One region of the Geobacter psychrophilus genome, then DNA from elsewhere that is predicted to be linked to it. Evidence: riboswitches for the same ligand, from Rfam matches in the RefSeq annotation. Region 1 holds a riboswitch; the other holds the start of a gene.
The links. A riboswitch is a leader RNA that binds a small molecule or an ion and turns the genes downstream of it on or off. The one in region 1 is predicted to bind magnesium.
Positions count from the first base shown of each region.

Region 2: it holds a riboswitch for magnesium, as region 1 does, so the genes downstream of both, ACOCF6_RS12295 (NRAMP family divalent metal transporter) here and ACOCF6_RS03635 (magnesium transporter) in region 1, are expected to answer to the same signal.

Region 1 covers NZ_JBXDTU010000004.1:290,385-298,094, reverse strand. The annotation lists gene ACOCF6_RS03635 (magnesium transporter) at 11-1,273, opposite strand; M-box (ykoK) riboswitch at 1,340-1,545, opposite strand; gene smpB (SsrA-binding protein SmpB) at 1,671-2,129, shown strand; RNA gene ssrA (transfer-messenger RNA) at 2,184-2,536, shown strand; gene ACOCF6_RS03620 (hypothetical protein) at 3,077-3,670, opposite strand; gene ACOCF6_RS03615 (hypothetical protein) at 3,924-4,295, opposite strand; gene ACOCF6_RS03610 (hypothetical protein) at 4,304-4,642, opposite strand; gene ACOCF6_RS03605 (SDR family oxidoreductase) at 5,141-5,968, opposite strand; gene ACOCF6_RS03600 (SOS response-associated peptidase) at 6,121-6,780, opposite strand; gene ACOCF6_RS03595 (diguanylate cyclase) at 7,100-7,710, opposite strand, start outside.
Region 2 covers NZ_JBXDTU010000004.1:2,137,776-2,145,485, forward strand. The annotation lists gene ACOCF6_RS12285 (magnesium transporter MgtE N-terminal domain-containing protein) at 307-1,575, opposite strand; gene ACOCF6_RS12290 (hypothetical protein) at 1,590-1,763, opposite strand; gene ACOCF6_RS12295 (NRAMP family divalent metal transporter) at 1,777-3,048, opposite strand; M-box (ykoK) riboswitch at 3,367-3,534, opposite strand; gene ACOCF6_RS12300 (hypothetical protein) at 3,652-4,017, shown strand; gene ACOCF6_RS12305 (helix-turn-helix domain-containing protein) at 4,117-4,602, shown strand; gene ACOCF6_RS12310 (c-type cytochrome) at 5,121-5,906, shown strand; gene ACOCF6_RS12315 (nitrate reductase subunit alpha) at 5,906-7,710, shown strand, end outside.

The DNA.
Region 1 (7,710 bases):
GTCCCGGTTTCTAGCGACGCTTGATTTTTACGATCTGTGGCAGGTAATGCGCCAGCACATCGTCAACGGTGACGATGCCGGCCATTTTTTCTTCTGAGTCAAGGACCGGGATGGCAATCAGGTCATACTTGGCCAGCGTTTCCAGCATGTCCTCCGGCTCGGCATCGATCGGCACGGATTTGATGTTCTCCTCCATAATATCGGTGATCAGGGTTTCCGGCGGATTCATGATCAGGCCCTTGAGGGAGACGACCCCTTCCAGGCGGTCGTCGGCAGTTACCACGTAGCCGTAGAAGATGGTTTCGATGTCATCGGCGCAGCCCTTGAGGATCTCCATGGCCCGGCCGACGGTGATATCGGAGGTGAGCCGCAGGTAGTCCGGGTTCATCAGGCCGCCGGCCGAATCCTCATCATGCTCCAGCAGTTCCTGGATGTCTTCGGCGTCCTCCTGGTCCATCATGTCCAGCAGTTCCTGGGCCTTCTGCTCCGGCAGGTCGCTGAGTACATCGGCGGCCTCGTCCGGCTCCATCTCCTCGAGGATGTCGGACATCTGCTCATTGTCCAGCTGGCTGATAACCAGGTTTCGCATGTCAGATTCGAGTTCGTAGAGGGTTTCCCCGGTGGTCTCGGCATCGATGGAATCAAGCACCGTGCGGATACTCTGGATCGGGATGTTCTCGATGATATCGGCCAGGTCGGCCGGATGCATCTCGTTCATCTGGTCGCGGGCGATGTTCAGCGCCAGTTTCGAGGAGTTGGCCTCCAACGGCTGCACGTATTCCCAGCTGATTTCGGTATTGGGGATTTCCTTGCCCAGGGTCTTGGCAATTGATTCTCCTAGACGCTCGTAGCCCAGCCGCCGCAGCAGCCCCCGGAAACCGATATCCACGGAGAAGATGCACAGTTTGTGATTGAGATTGCCGAGCTTGATATCATTGACCCTGACGACCTTGGCGCCGTCGACATCAACAATCTGTTTGTCCAGCAGGTCTCGCTTGACGAGGATCTCGCCTTCACGGGAAGCGAAGGGGGCGAGTCCGGGCGGCTTGACGCCGGCGACGGAGATAACGACATGGGTGAACAGGGCGACCTCATGCCAGGGCAGGGTTTTGAGCCCCTTGCGTGCCTTGATGACGATGTGGGACACCTCGGGAAATACGTCGCCGGGAATCATGACCAGATCGCGCAGGGTACCGAGTTCATCCCCCTTGCTGTTGATCACGGAGCGCCCGATAACGGCGCTCAGATAGATTTCGTTGATTTCATTGGTCATGGCGTTTTCCCGGTGTGGAAACAAAAAAAGGGACTTCGGAGGAAGACCCTTGGACAGCACAAGGCGCATCTTCCTCTCTGGTTGACTTTTGGCAGTGCACAACGTAGGTTCGAGATCCGTACGTTAACAAAGGAATAACTGCTAACGTACTGAAACCAGCTACCTTAGGTAAAGCCTTAAGCCGACAATACCTGGTCTACCCATTGGCGTCTTTCGACATTTTTGGGCAGTAGCCTGTGTTTGTGCAAACGCCTCTGCTAACGAGGATATCTGCCTGTTTATAGACCTGAAATCGTGTTTTGTCAATTCTCGAATGCCGCACTTTTAATCTCTTTATCGCAACAACGGGAAGATTGCATTCCCTTTGCAGGGCCAGTCTGCTATGATATGCTCTACTATGGGTGAGAAACTGATCTGCAATAACAAAAGGGCCTACCACGATTACTTCATTGAGGAGAAGCTGGAGGCCGGAATGGTGCTGCAGGGGACCGAGGTAAAGTCCCTGCGGGCAGGCAAGGCCAGCCTGAATGAATCCTTCATGCTGGTACGTGACGGTCAGGCCTTTCTGCATAACCTGACCATTTCGCACTACGAGTTCGGCAACAGCCAGAATCACCAGCCTGACCGCAACCGCAAGCTGCTGCTGCACCGCAAGGAGATCGACAGGATTTACGGCCGCATCCGGGAGCAGGGCTATTCGGCCATTCCGCTGCGTCTGTATTTCAAGGACGGTCTGGTCAAGGTTGAGATCGGGCTTGGCAAAGGCAAGAAGATGTACGACAAGCGTGAAGACATGAAGAAGAAGGACTCCCAGCGCGAGATTTCGCAGGTATTGAAATCGAAGCAGAGAGATTGACAGAAGCAAGTATGAATATGAAATATCGATTCATAATTCAACATTGATTTTTACGGGGGTGTAAAGGTTTCGACGGGGAAGTGAATTTCTGGATTGCACCGGGTCGGGGCAGGCGGCCGACCTTAATAAACCTGCAACGGCTTAATTGCCGACAATTATAACACTCCTGTTGCACTAGCTGCTTAACAGGCGCCCCCAAGTGAGATGCCGGTGGTAAGGCGGGGGCGTCATTCACTACCGGATAGGGATGTGCGACGCCCGTAGCGTGACCCGAGATCAACGGGACCGCTGGTTTGCTGTTTTGTCAGGTGCACAGCAAACCGGTTAAATCGAGCAACTGACTAACGGTGTAGTAATTCAGATCGTAGGTTCTTCGGACGTGGGTTCGACTCCCACCACCTCCACCATACAACAGTCCGGCACCATCCGGATACAACCGAAAGCCCTTGAGAAATCAGGGGCTTTTTCTTTTGTGTTGTCCGTTGTTGTCCAATCTTATACCCTGAAATCCAGCAAAATAGGGGTAACATTCGGGGTAATGGGAGCAGTATCAGGGGTAGCTCTGAAAATAAACAGGGGTAACAGAGGGGTACACAGGTTGGTTATGGCACTGTGCTGGCGGTAAGTTTATTTTGTACGGAACTGTGTGGCGTAAGTGTTAAATATATGAGCCTCTTGCAATAGTCATTGAAACAGACTCCCCCACCCTTGCCTAGAGGCACCTGCTTCTGGTGACGGGAGGACCTTTTAGGGTCTAGCCATTCCTCCTGCAAGTTAACCTGCAGGACTCCAAGCAGTACAGTTGCCTCGCGGCTTGACTTTCTATCTGACGTGGTCAGGCGTGTTCAGACGTGTTCAGACGTGTTCGGTGCCGCGTTTTTGTGCGTCAACCGCACAATGCCATAATTATGCTTTGCTTTGATAGGTAGTACATTTTATTTTTATGCTTATTTATCCAGAATGATTGCATTTGGGGGGCGATACCAGGCAGGGCTTATCCCTCCTTGCTTTATCCATCCTTCCTTTGGCATCCAATCACAGTACAAAACCCTAAGCAAGAGACGATCGTTTTTTGGGTCCCACCAGCAATTACCTTCATTATTTCCGTCTTTTTGAACTACACGAGTGATTGTATTTAATGAGCTGATATCTCTTTTATCAGGAGAATGCCCAATTCTTACTTCGACGATATCCCCTAAAGCTACATTTATTCCAGCTGGAACATATACTATTATTGCGTTTGCTTTTTCTGCCATTCCGCCACAACAAAAAATACGTGCCACAACTATGCTGCCGTCGGTAATGTCTGAGTCTCTAACTCCTGATGCTCGTATGGCCTTGTAGACCATTTCAGTCTGGACGACCAAAGCGCGTGGTTCAATTTCCATCACTTGAGCGAGTCGCAGAGAATCATCTGGCACAATAAAGTCAGAGTGGATAGCTAGTGATGATGAGCAACCAGACATCAACATAGCTATATAAAGAATCCCAACTGCCAGAAGAATGTGGATTGATGTGGATTTCTTAATTATTAGGCGCATTTTTTCCTCCGTTCAATTACCATTGTAAAATAGTAATCTGCTGCATATTAGCCGAAAAAATCGCGGTTTGAAATATTCTGATTACTCAACAACCATCCTGATATTAGAGCGTTACCGTAATTATCCGACAAATTGCAATGTGATATTAACAATGATTTCTCTTAGTAGTGTCTATGGGTAATCATCAGGCCAAGGTACTCAATGCGCTGTTATGTTAAAATAATCTATAAAAAATAGAAGCAGGACACAGATACTACGGCCAGTGAGTGGTTAAAGTTTTATTTTCAGACCGCAGTGACTTGACCAAACCATTACTGCCGAAACTGATGACGTGATTATAGTTAATTATGAACTCACCGCTCAATTTCCCGAGTAACCAGAAAGCCTGTGCTTTTGTCGCTGTGTACCAGAGTTCAGATTCGTCCTGTGTTGCCACATCTGGTTCCCCCAGGGTCTGCAGAACCTCTTCCCGTGTTGTTTTCCCCGGAACTATGTTTGCGGGAAGTTTTTCGGCAATATTGTGTCTGGAGTCGCCCGTGTAATAATTGGTCGGAATGAAAAGGCATCCGCTGAAGGAAAAAGATGCAATGAATAACCCAATGATTACAATTATGCGGTTCCGCATTGCGCCTCCTATTGTACCTTGACAAGAGTATGCTTTGCTAGTTGCCCTTTTTCGTCAAATACCAGGACAAGGCTGTACCTAGTGTTGGTCCAAAAACCATAACGGTCCCTGATATAATACCCACGCTCGGCATCTTCACCAATGCGGTAGGTGAGAATCCTTCCGGCCTCGAAGCTGCCTGACGGTTCACCTAGTTTCAAAAATATCGTTTCTCGCAGGGTCCCGGGCGTCACCACGTCTTTGAGCAGATTTATGTCTGCCGATACCGGAGGCAGGGTTGCGCACCCAACCAGCACGAATAAGGTGTACATGATACATGCTGCAATCTTAAATGGTTTGATTGTCATAGGCAGCTCCGGTGGATCTTTGTTCAGTAGTCAAACGATAGCATTATAAATATCTTAGCAGATGTGGTGTGTCGAAAGTTCCTGGTACTGACGTGACTGGTGCATGACCAGACACTGCCTGTTGTCGCCGAACAACACAAGGTCTTTACGTCCATCGCCCACTGAAGAAGAACCGTGAAATTTGCGCTGAAATCGCTGCTGAAGGGACTGAATAAAACGAACAGATAATTTTCATGTCATCCTCCCCTACGCATATGTGCATGTTGAAAGAAGCCGGAATACCCCAGTCTGTGAAGGGTGATAGGTCTTATGAGTCAGTTTTTGGCTGCGAAGAATAATCGACAAAACGAAGCTGGAACTGTACGTTTTGTCATAAGGAGAAGAAATGGGAAGCTGCAAGATGAGGGACTGGAAGAATGATTTACATCATATTCTTTTTCAATTGCTGCAACAATCAAAATCAGCCCGTTGACAGACAATAAAACAGGATAAAATGTTCTACTTCTCAGCCTGTTCTGTTCCGCTTCGGACGAGCTCCGCCAGCGTGCGGCCAAGGCCGCCGGCGCCGCTCTGCAGCCAACCTCCATCAACCGGCAGGATTGCTCCGTTGACATAGCTCCCGAGTTCCGAAGAAAGAAAAAGGCAGGCATTGCCGATATCCTGAGGGTTGCCGAGCCGGCGCAGTGGCACAGAATCGCGAGCTGCCTCACGCATGGCGTCGCTGGGGGCAAGACGCTGCATCCCCTCGGTGCCGTCAATCGGTCCGGGAACGATGGCGTTGACCCGTACCCCCTGCGGGCCCCATTCCAGGGCCAGGCAGCGGGTCAGCATCTCCACCCCGGCTTTGGCGGCGCAGACGTGGGACTGGGCTTCCATCGGAATAGTCGCCTGGGGAGCGGAGATGTTGATCACTGTGGCACCCGGTTTGAGCAGATAGGGGTAGACGGCTTGCATGACGTTGAAAGTGCCGATCAGGTCGATGTCGATAACGGCGCGGAAAGCGTTCAGCGACATCTGTGTGAGCAGAGCCGGGAAGTTGCCGGCTGCTCCCGAGACGACCACGCTCAAGGGGCCAAAGGCCGCATGGACCGCGTTGAGCCCGGCCGCCAGCGCTTCCGGATCGCGAACGTCAGCACTAAAGCCCATCGCTTCAGCACCGCAGCCGCGCAGACTGTCGACGGTATCATCCACCTTTTGCTGTGAGCGGCTGGCGACGGCGACGCGGGCTCCGTGGCGGGCAAAGAGCTCGGCGACGCCGCGGTTGATACCACTGGTGCCGCCGATGACGACGACGGTTCTGTCAGAAAAATCGAGAGAGTTGTTCATCGGCTGGCCTCGTATGGGGAGGTATCGGTTGACATGAGAGGCGTGTGCCCTGCTTGTCAAACCATGAGCGGGAGATCAGTACTATTCTGGAAAACGTTTGATCGTTCAATATTATTGTTAAAGCGTACCACTATCCGGAGATAGTGTCATCATCACATATGCACGATACAGGCAGCACTGTCGAAGCGGGGGATATTGACCAACTCCGGAACAGGATGGGATACCATCAGATCGGAAGGGTAGGGGCGGTAGAGCCTCTGCAACTCCCGGGGGTCTTGAACGTGCCTGTCGAGCCAGAAGCCAAAATCATCAGGTGACAAAATCACCGGCATTCTGTCGTGTATCGGCTTCACGGTCACATTTGCAGTTGTGGTCAGGATGCAGCACGTTTCAACGTCAGACCCGTCCTCTGCCTTGCTTTTCTCCCATAATCCGGCAAAGCCCATCAATCCGCTATTGCAGAGCCGGATGTAATAGGGTTGTGCATGGTCATCCTTGCCAGGCAGCCATTCGTAGAAACCCGAGGCAGGAATTATGCACCGGCTGTATGTGAGCGCATGCATGAAATGAGGATCCTCATGGACAGTTTCACTTTGGGCAATAATCGGCGCGGGGTTTGTCTCCTGTGACCCGATGGAGTGCAGGCCCCAGTGCAGGAAATCGAGTCTGTTATGGTCGCCGATATGCCTGACCGTTGCAATGTGCTGACACGGAGCAATATTGTAATGCGGTTCGATGTCGGGGAGTTCCTGCAGGTCAAATGTCTTGGCGATGACCTCAGGTGAAGCCTGGAGAGTATATCTGCCGCTCATGGTTAGATACTTCCTTTGTGGAACGCTGGATTTTGCATTTGCTGATTGTATCAAACTTGGGTGATTAAAGGCGGTTTTAAATCCATGTGAGCGATTATAGCAAAGTCTGTGAAGTCATTGGTCGGGCATTGAAATTAACGGTGGATGAGGTTGTTGAGATATCAGTGTGACGGGAGATGGGAAGGAGGGCTCGCTCAAATTGCTCGGTAAGAAACATCAGGGTGAGAGTGGCAAAAAGTCAGGGTTGCATGCCAGCCAAACGTTTGGAGTACACACATGCCGAAAACAGTTTGTTATAGATTCTTGCGCAAAATGAATCTTACAACGACGCAGCCATTACCTCAAAGCGATTGCGGCCGTTCTCCTTGGCACGGAACAGGGCCTGGTCAGCGAAGGCAACAAGCTGGGCAGCGGCGGATATGTCATGATCCCCGGCCGTGGCCACTCCGAGGCTGATCGTGACAAATTCGGATGTGTCCGACTTGGCATGGGGCAGTGCCAGCCTGAGTACGGATTCACCGATACGGCCTGCCAGAACAGCCGCTCCCTGACGACTGGTCTCGGGCAGGATGACCACAAATTCCTCTCCGCCGTAGCGAACAACAATATCAGGCCCCCGCTCAACCACAGTCCTGACGGTCCGGGCAATCTTCTGCAGGCACTCATCACCCTCAAGGTGGCCATAGTGGTCGTTGTATTTCTTGAAATGATCCACATCAATCATGATCAGGGACAGTTGTGAGCCTGATCGTTTGTGCCGGGAAAATTCGGTCTGCAAGACCGTGTCGAAGTACCTGCGATTGGACAGGCCTGTCAGGCTGTCCGTCAGGGAATTGCGTTGGGCGAGATCCCGTTCTGTCTCAAGCTGGTGAACCAGATTCTGGATCTGCTGCTCCGCTTTTTTGCGGTTTGTTATATCCCTGGCAATTA
Region 2 (7,710 bases), 1.8 Mb from region 1:
AACAGGTTGTTTCACAATCATCAGCATCATGATTTACGGGACATTCATGATCTTGGTCAGTAGTCAGATACTCACATGTATCTTTATGGGCCAGTTCGCCAATAGATGAACAAGGATGTGCCAGACATTCCACAGGAAGTATGAGATACAGAACGATCAATATGATGGATACAATCTTCATGAAGTTCACCTAGATCTCAAATTCCAATACACCAAACTATCTACGAACGTCCTATCTAAAATGTTTTATTTATATCATCAATGTACATTTTTAGATAGATATGACTATACACTATGGCGAAATCATTACGAATAATTATGTTCCAACTGCATGATGTCCCGGTATGGAACAATGCCATGAATAGTATCCTCTTCATCAAGCACCGGCAACGCTGAAAAGCCATAACGCTTGAACTTCTCCTCGGCATCGGCAATGGAGTCGTTGCAATCCAGGCTGATGACCTGGGTCGTCATTATCTCGGACAAAGGCGTACTTTGCTTGGCCATAAGAAGCTCAGGCAGGCTGACAACGCCTTTGAGCTTGTTGTCATGATCAACGACGAAGACATAGTCGAGAACATCAGACTCTTGGCTGACCGTGCGATAAGCAGCAATGACCAGGTCGGTATGAACATCAGGGAGGAACCTGATATAGGCATTGGTCGTCAGGTTAGTAATGGTATTAACCTGATTTTCCAGAAGCGCTTCGATCTTCTCTGTTTCGTCATGCTCCATCAGGTCGAGAATCTCTTCCGCTTGGTCAGTCGGCAATACCGAGAGAACATCAGCCGCCTGAGCGGGGGTCATTTCATCTATGAGGTCGGCGACCCGCTCTTTGTTCATGGAAGAAATCAGAATGCGCTGTACCCGTGGTTCCATTTCCTCCAGGGTGTCCGATGCCTGATCCGTTTCAAGTTCATTAAAAATGGCAAGGCGCTGTTCTTCAGAAAGTTCTTCCAGGATATCTGCCAAATCCACCGGATGGATGTCCGGCAGAGCCTCCTTAAGAATTTTGAGTTGCACATTCCCCTTGAAACTGCCTATTTTCTCCGGAAGACGCTGGACATAGGTCCAAGGGATGGTCTCCTTCTTGAACATCTCAGCAAGGTGATATACGAATTGGGCCACATACCGCAGGCCAAGCCGTTTCAGCAGTCCATATCGGCTGAAGTCAACATCGGTAGCGTAAAGGCGGGCATTCCGCAGTAACAGCTTTACATCGTAGACCACGTCGATTTCGTTGCCATCAAGGTCAATCACCTTCTTGTCCAGAATATGGTCCTTGAGCAGAACCTGATTATCTTCTGGTTCAGCTTCGAATGCCTCCAGGTTCTGTAGGGAGAGCTCAATTCCGTCCCGTTTCAATTCATCGATTCTAGCAAGTGGCACCATCAATGACTTGTACCCGAAGGGACGGCTCACGATAACGTGAGTCACTTCGGCAACTTTCTCGTGCTCTACGATTAGCAGGTCATCGAGCTTGCCGATTTTTTTGCCCTGATTGCATACCGGGATGCCGGTCAGATCACTCAGGAAGAATATATGATCGTTCTGAATATTTTTCATATGGTTCATGGCGCACCTCGCTTTCACAGGAGAGTAATGAACTTGTACAAAAGCAGCCCGACCAGCAGAACGAGGTACAAGCGTAAAAACAGCAAGGAGCCTTTCACCCAGCCTGACATCTCGACATTCGGTTTTGAATATTTTTGATTGATCTCACGCACCTTGGCGAAATTATGGGAAAAGAAATCTCTGATCATGGCTAATTGCCTCCTATTTTAACAAGTTCGGGAACAGCGTGCTGACCGCGTAGAGGGTCGAGAGAATAACAATCGCCACCACGATGCTACAGGTAACGATATTCTGCCACAGCGTATTGGTATATTCTCCCATTGTCTTCTTGTTGTTCAGCAGCAGGATCAGGAAGACCAGTGCAGCCGGCAGCAGGGTCACCGCGATGACCTGCACGAACAGGGTAATCAGCACCAGCGGTGCTTTGGGAATCAGTACCACCAGTCCGGCTGTGATGAGGGTCAGGAAATAGTTAGCGTAAAACCATGGCGCTTCGCGGATCTTGTTGTTAAGCGAGTGCGCCCAGCCGAAAACTTCGCCAAAAGCCCATGAACTGGCCAGTGAGATGCAGATCGCTCCCAGCAGGCCGGCGTCAAAAAGGCCGATGGCCATGAAAGTACCGGCATATTTCTGGCTCTTCATCAGCATGATCGAAGCTTGGGCGGCATCGTCGATATTGACGCCGGGCAGAATGGTACCGGTTACTATCACAATAAAGATCGCTACCACCACGGTAAGAAACGACCCGACTAGGGTATCCAGTTTGCCCCAAGGGATGTCCTTTTCCCTTGTTCCTTTATCAACCACAGCACTCTGCTGGAAGAAGAGCATCCAAGGAGCAATGGTGGTGCCGATGTTGGCCATCAGGAAGAAGAAGAGTTCATTGGTGAAGCCTCCTGGCGGTATATGGGGCACGAAGCCGGTCTGAATGATGTCATGCACAGACGGTTGGACCATGAAGGCACCGGGGATATAGATCAGGTTGACCGCGCAGAAGGCCAGGGCAATCTTCTCCCATGTCCAGTAGCGTCCATTTAGAACCATAATACCCATCAGGACGCAGACTCCAAGTACTGTTAGCCAGGGAGGGACGCCAAAGATTCTGAGCGCAGAAGTCATGCCGATAAACTCGGTGACCAGGGTCAGCCAATTGACAATCATTAGATCGATCAATGAGAACCAGCCCCAGAAGGCGCCGAAACCGGCGAAGATTGCTTCGCCGTGACCCCGCTTGGTGACTGCCCCCAGTCGGACTGTCATCTCCTGAACGTAGTAGGCGACTGGTATCAGGATAAGCAGAAACCAGATCAGGTGGTAGCCGTACTTGGCGCCGGTAGCGGCATACGTTGTTATGCCGCCGGCGTCATTATCGGCTACCATGACGACAATGCCAGGTCCGGAGATGATAAAAAAGAGCTTAATAGCCTTCCAAATACGACGGAATTCGTAGTAGAGCTTTGAAATACTGAGCACGTGAAACCTCCTTCAGCCAGAAGTTGCGCAGAATTTGTTAAACCGCGAACCAATATTGTTGATCAATTTTGAATCAATCTGCAGACGCGATTAGGCTTGGGGAGAGAGAACGATAATGAGGAAGTCTCTCCGCTGGCCGATAGATGCATGGCCCAGCGGAAAAACCTGAAGAAAGAGTCTTGAGGAAGTTACCGACTGGGTATCGATGCGATTGAATTCTTACTATGACTGTCCAATTTGGATAACCACCACCCTTCGCTTTTGACATGGGACAACAAAAAAGGCCACGGAAAACCGTGGCCTGATACATAACGTGCCATGATTCCCCTCTCGTAGGTTTTCGGCAGTGCACAACGTAGGTCGGTTGACCAGCTACCTTAAGTCAAGCCTTAATCCGGCAAGACCTGGTCTACCCATTGGCGTCTTTCGACGTTTCCGGGCAGTAGCCTGTGTTTGTGCAAACGCCTCATGCTAACGAGGAATTCAACCCTTTCCACATACGCCTTCATAAATAGTATGTCAAGAATTTTGTATCCACACCACTGACACGTTGACTCTTGCTCTCATCTCACATATATCCGTTGGTGAAATAATGAGGTGACCATGAAACGTGTCAAATTGGAACACAAAAACTCACAACTGATGTCAAAGCGTGATTTTATAATCCGTATGGGGTGGTATGGTTTTTTCGGGTGTCTGTTTTTGGTGTTTTCGTTAGGTGTCGGGACGGTTGGATATCATATAACGGCGAATCTGGGCTGGATAGATTCCTTTTTGAACGCATCGATGATCCTGACCGGTATGGGACCAGTTGATAAACTTGAAACCGATACAGCTAAGCTTTTTGCAGCTTTTTACTCAATCTTCAGCGGAGTGGCTTTCCTGACTTTTTGCGGAGTTCTATTTACCCCGGTCTATCATCGGTTTATACACAAGTTTCATCTTGATCTGGGGGATAAGAACCTTTGAATGGGAACTGACTGGATCATTGAGGAAAGTTGGAAAGCTTCACACTCAGTCGGAGTGTAACAGCCTGTTATTTAAGGACTACCCGGCAAATTCAGGGGTGTGTTAACCTTTCTCTACTATACTCACTTAAAACGGCACTCGTTCTCAATTCAAATTCCCCTCGAAAAACAACAGCTTCCCGGTTATCCCGAATTTCCCATCACGGTCGGCGACCACATCCGCAAGAAACGAATGGACCTCGGCCTCCTCCAGAGAGAAGTCGCCGAGATCATCGGCGTCACCGAATCCTCTGTCTGGAACTGGGAACATGGCACCGAACCGGAACTGCAATATAATCCAAGTATTATCAAATTTCTAGGTTATATTCCGTTCGACTGCCCGGATGACACAGTGGGGCGGCTTGCGTGGTACAAGAGAGCGATGGGGATGAACTTTGATCATCTGGGTGAAGCCATGGGCCGCGATCCCGAACAATTGTCAGACTGGTTGAGTGGAAGACATAATCCGTTTCGGAAGAACCGGGAGAAGATAGAATTGTTCCTGCAAAACCAGAAAACTTTCCTTCTGACAGAGAAAGAACTGTGATTACCTTCTTCCCTGAAAGGAAACATTCAGTGCCTTGATCTCTCGCACTACCTGTCGTCAAAAATCATCATTGACCCTTACCACTCTACGAACCCGCTTGGGCAGCAGGGCCAGCTTATCGTCAATGTGTCTCCCGAAGGTATGCCAGTTCGAATTCTCTTCGTCGCTTAAAAGCTTCACCCCAACCAGGTTGGCGACTTCTATGCGTCAGACAAGCGAGTTCTCTCCAAGCTTTTTTCTTCCTCATGATAATTCAAGCGAATCTCTTCCAGCCTATGCGTTACGAGTTTTATCTAATCCCATTCAACAAATTATATACAAACACTATTTGACCTAGGTCAATGTTTTAACTGCGGGTAAGTGTAATGATATACTACATTTATTTGTGCAGGTATTAAAGTTAGTGTCCCAGTAACTCCTTTAAAAGTCAGCTTCAAGCATATTGTACGGAAAATTTAAGTAATAAAATATCAATTTTTAAACAGTGTCTCATTTATGACGGCGAGAGGGGAAAGTGTATGGCAAAATCAGGCAGGCTTATGAGCTGTTTCATTGTATTGCTGGCTCTATTGGCAAACAGCTGTCCCGCACAGGCAGATCCCGGTAAAGATCTGTTCGACAAGCAGTGCGCCAGTTGCCATTCCATAGGCGGCGGAGACGGCGGCGGTCCCGACCTCAAGGGGGTGGTCGGCAAGCGGACACATGAGTGGCTCGAATCACTCATCATCGAACCGGACAAGCTGACGGCAAAGAAAGACCCGATTCAGGCCGAACTAGTCAAGAAGTACGGCTACGAAATGCCGAACCTGGGTATCGGCCATGATGATGCCCTGAAAATCATTGCCTACCTTTCGGGAGCAGACGGCGCTGCAGCAGCTGCCCTACCGAACGGCGAACAGATGGCAGTGGTGGTGACGCCGGAACTGATCGCTCAAGGCAAGGCACTCTTCATTGGGAACAAGCGCCTAACCAAGGGTGGCGCACCCTGCCTTTCCTGCCATCCATTTACCTATCCCGGTATTGAGGGTGGCAACCTCTCTATTGCTGATTTGAACAAGTCCTACCAGAAAATGGGTGATACGGGCATGCAGGGGGCGCTCAAGGCGCTCAAGTTTCCGACCATGAAGAAGATCTATGCCGAACGTCCGCTGACCGATGATGAGATCACGGCCCTGATGGCCCTGTTTAAGGACTCTGCGACACAGAAAGTGGGCGGCGCTCGCGTATCTTTGCCCCTGATTGGCGGTGGCCTGTTTGTAGTGCTATTACTGGGATTGGCTCTCTACAAAAGGAGGATCAGATAATGCCGAACGAGCGAATCAAGGACGACCATAGCCCCTCCAACAGGGGATGGGAAGAGTTCTACCGGAATCGGTGGCAGCACGACAAGGTGGTGCGCAGCACCCACGGCGTCAACTGCACTGGCGGCTGCAGCTGGATGGTACATGTCAAGGACGGTATCGTAGGCTGGGAACTTCAGGCCAACGACTATCCCCAGTTCAACGGCGACCTACCCAATCACGAGCCACGCGGCTGTCCGCGGGGAATCAGCTTTTCCTGGTATCTCTACAGTCCCCTGCGTGTCAAGCATCCCTATATGCGTGGTGTGCTGATCGACCTTTGGCGTCAAGCCCGCATAGAACATGAAGACCCGGTCGAAGCCTGGAAGAGCATAGTTGAGAACCCTGTCTCACGTGAGAGTTATGTCGGCAAGCGCGGCATGGGCGGCTTCCGTCGCGCTTCATGGGATGAGGCAACCGAACTGATTGCCGCCTCCTCCCTCTACACGGCCAAAAAGCATGGACCTGACCGGGTGATCGGTTTTTCGCCCATCCCGGCCATGTCGATGATCAGTTATGCGGCCGGCACCCGTTTCCTTCAGCTGCTTGGCGGCGTTGCCATGAGCTTTTATGACTGGTACTGCGACCTCCCCCCGGCATCTCCCCAGGTATGGGGTGAACAGACAGATGTGAACGAGTCGGCCGACTGGTATAATGCTTCCTACATAGTTCTGTGCGGTTCCAATGTGCCGATGACCCGTACCCCTGATGCTCACTTCATGACCGAAGCCCGCTACCGCGGCACCAAGGTGGTGGTCATGTCTCCCGATTACAGCATGGCCAGCAAGTTTGCCGATGCCTGGCTGCCGGTGGAACAGGGGCACGACGGCGCTTTCTGGATGGCGGTCAACCATGTGCTCCTGACCGAGTTCTATGCCAACCGCCAGGTTCCCTTCTTTGACGAATACGTGCGCAAGTACACCGACCTGCCGTTCCTGGTTAAGCTGACCGAGAAGGACGGCGCATTGCGACAGGGAGAATTTCTGCGGGCGTCCGACCTGGAGCGGGGCGAAGGTATCGAACATGCCGACTGGACCCTCTGCGTCGGCGACAGCGCCGGAAATGTCCGATTTCCCCATGGCAGCGTCGGTTCACGCTGGAGCAAGCAGGAGGGGAACTGGAACCTGGATATGGTTGACATGGTGGACGGCTCAGATATCGACTGTAGCCTGACCAACCTGGGCCAAACTACAGGTACGGTCCGTTTCTCCTTTGAGGCCGATGGTGATGTTCTCCGGGATGTCCCGGTCAGGCGTGTCATGACGAAAGATGGGGAGATTACGGTTGCGACCGTCTTCGACCTTCTCATGGGTCAGTTCGGAGTTTCTCGCGGCCTGGGAGGCGATTATCCGGCAAACTACCAGGATGACAAACCGTTTACACCCGCCTGGCAGGAAAAATATACGGGCATCGCCGCCGAGACCCTGATAACAATTGCCCGCGAATGGGCCGTGAACGGCGAACAGAGCACCGGCCGCAACATGATCATCATTGGCGCCGGCGTCAATCACTGGTATCACAACGACTTGATCTACCGGGCCGCTATCACCGCCCTGATCCTGACCGGGAGCGTCGGACGGAACGGCGCCGGTCTGGCCCACTATGTCGGTCAGGAAAAAGTGGTGCCACTGGCACCCTGGACCTCCATTGCCATGGCTCAGGACTGGACCAAGGCCTCGCGTCTGCAGAACACCCCGAGCTTCTGGTATATGCACTCGGACCAGTGGCGTTATGATCGCAATTTTGTCGACTACTTCAAGCCGGAGAC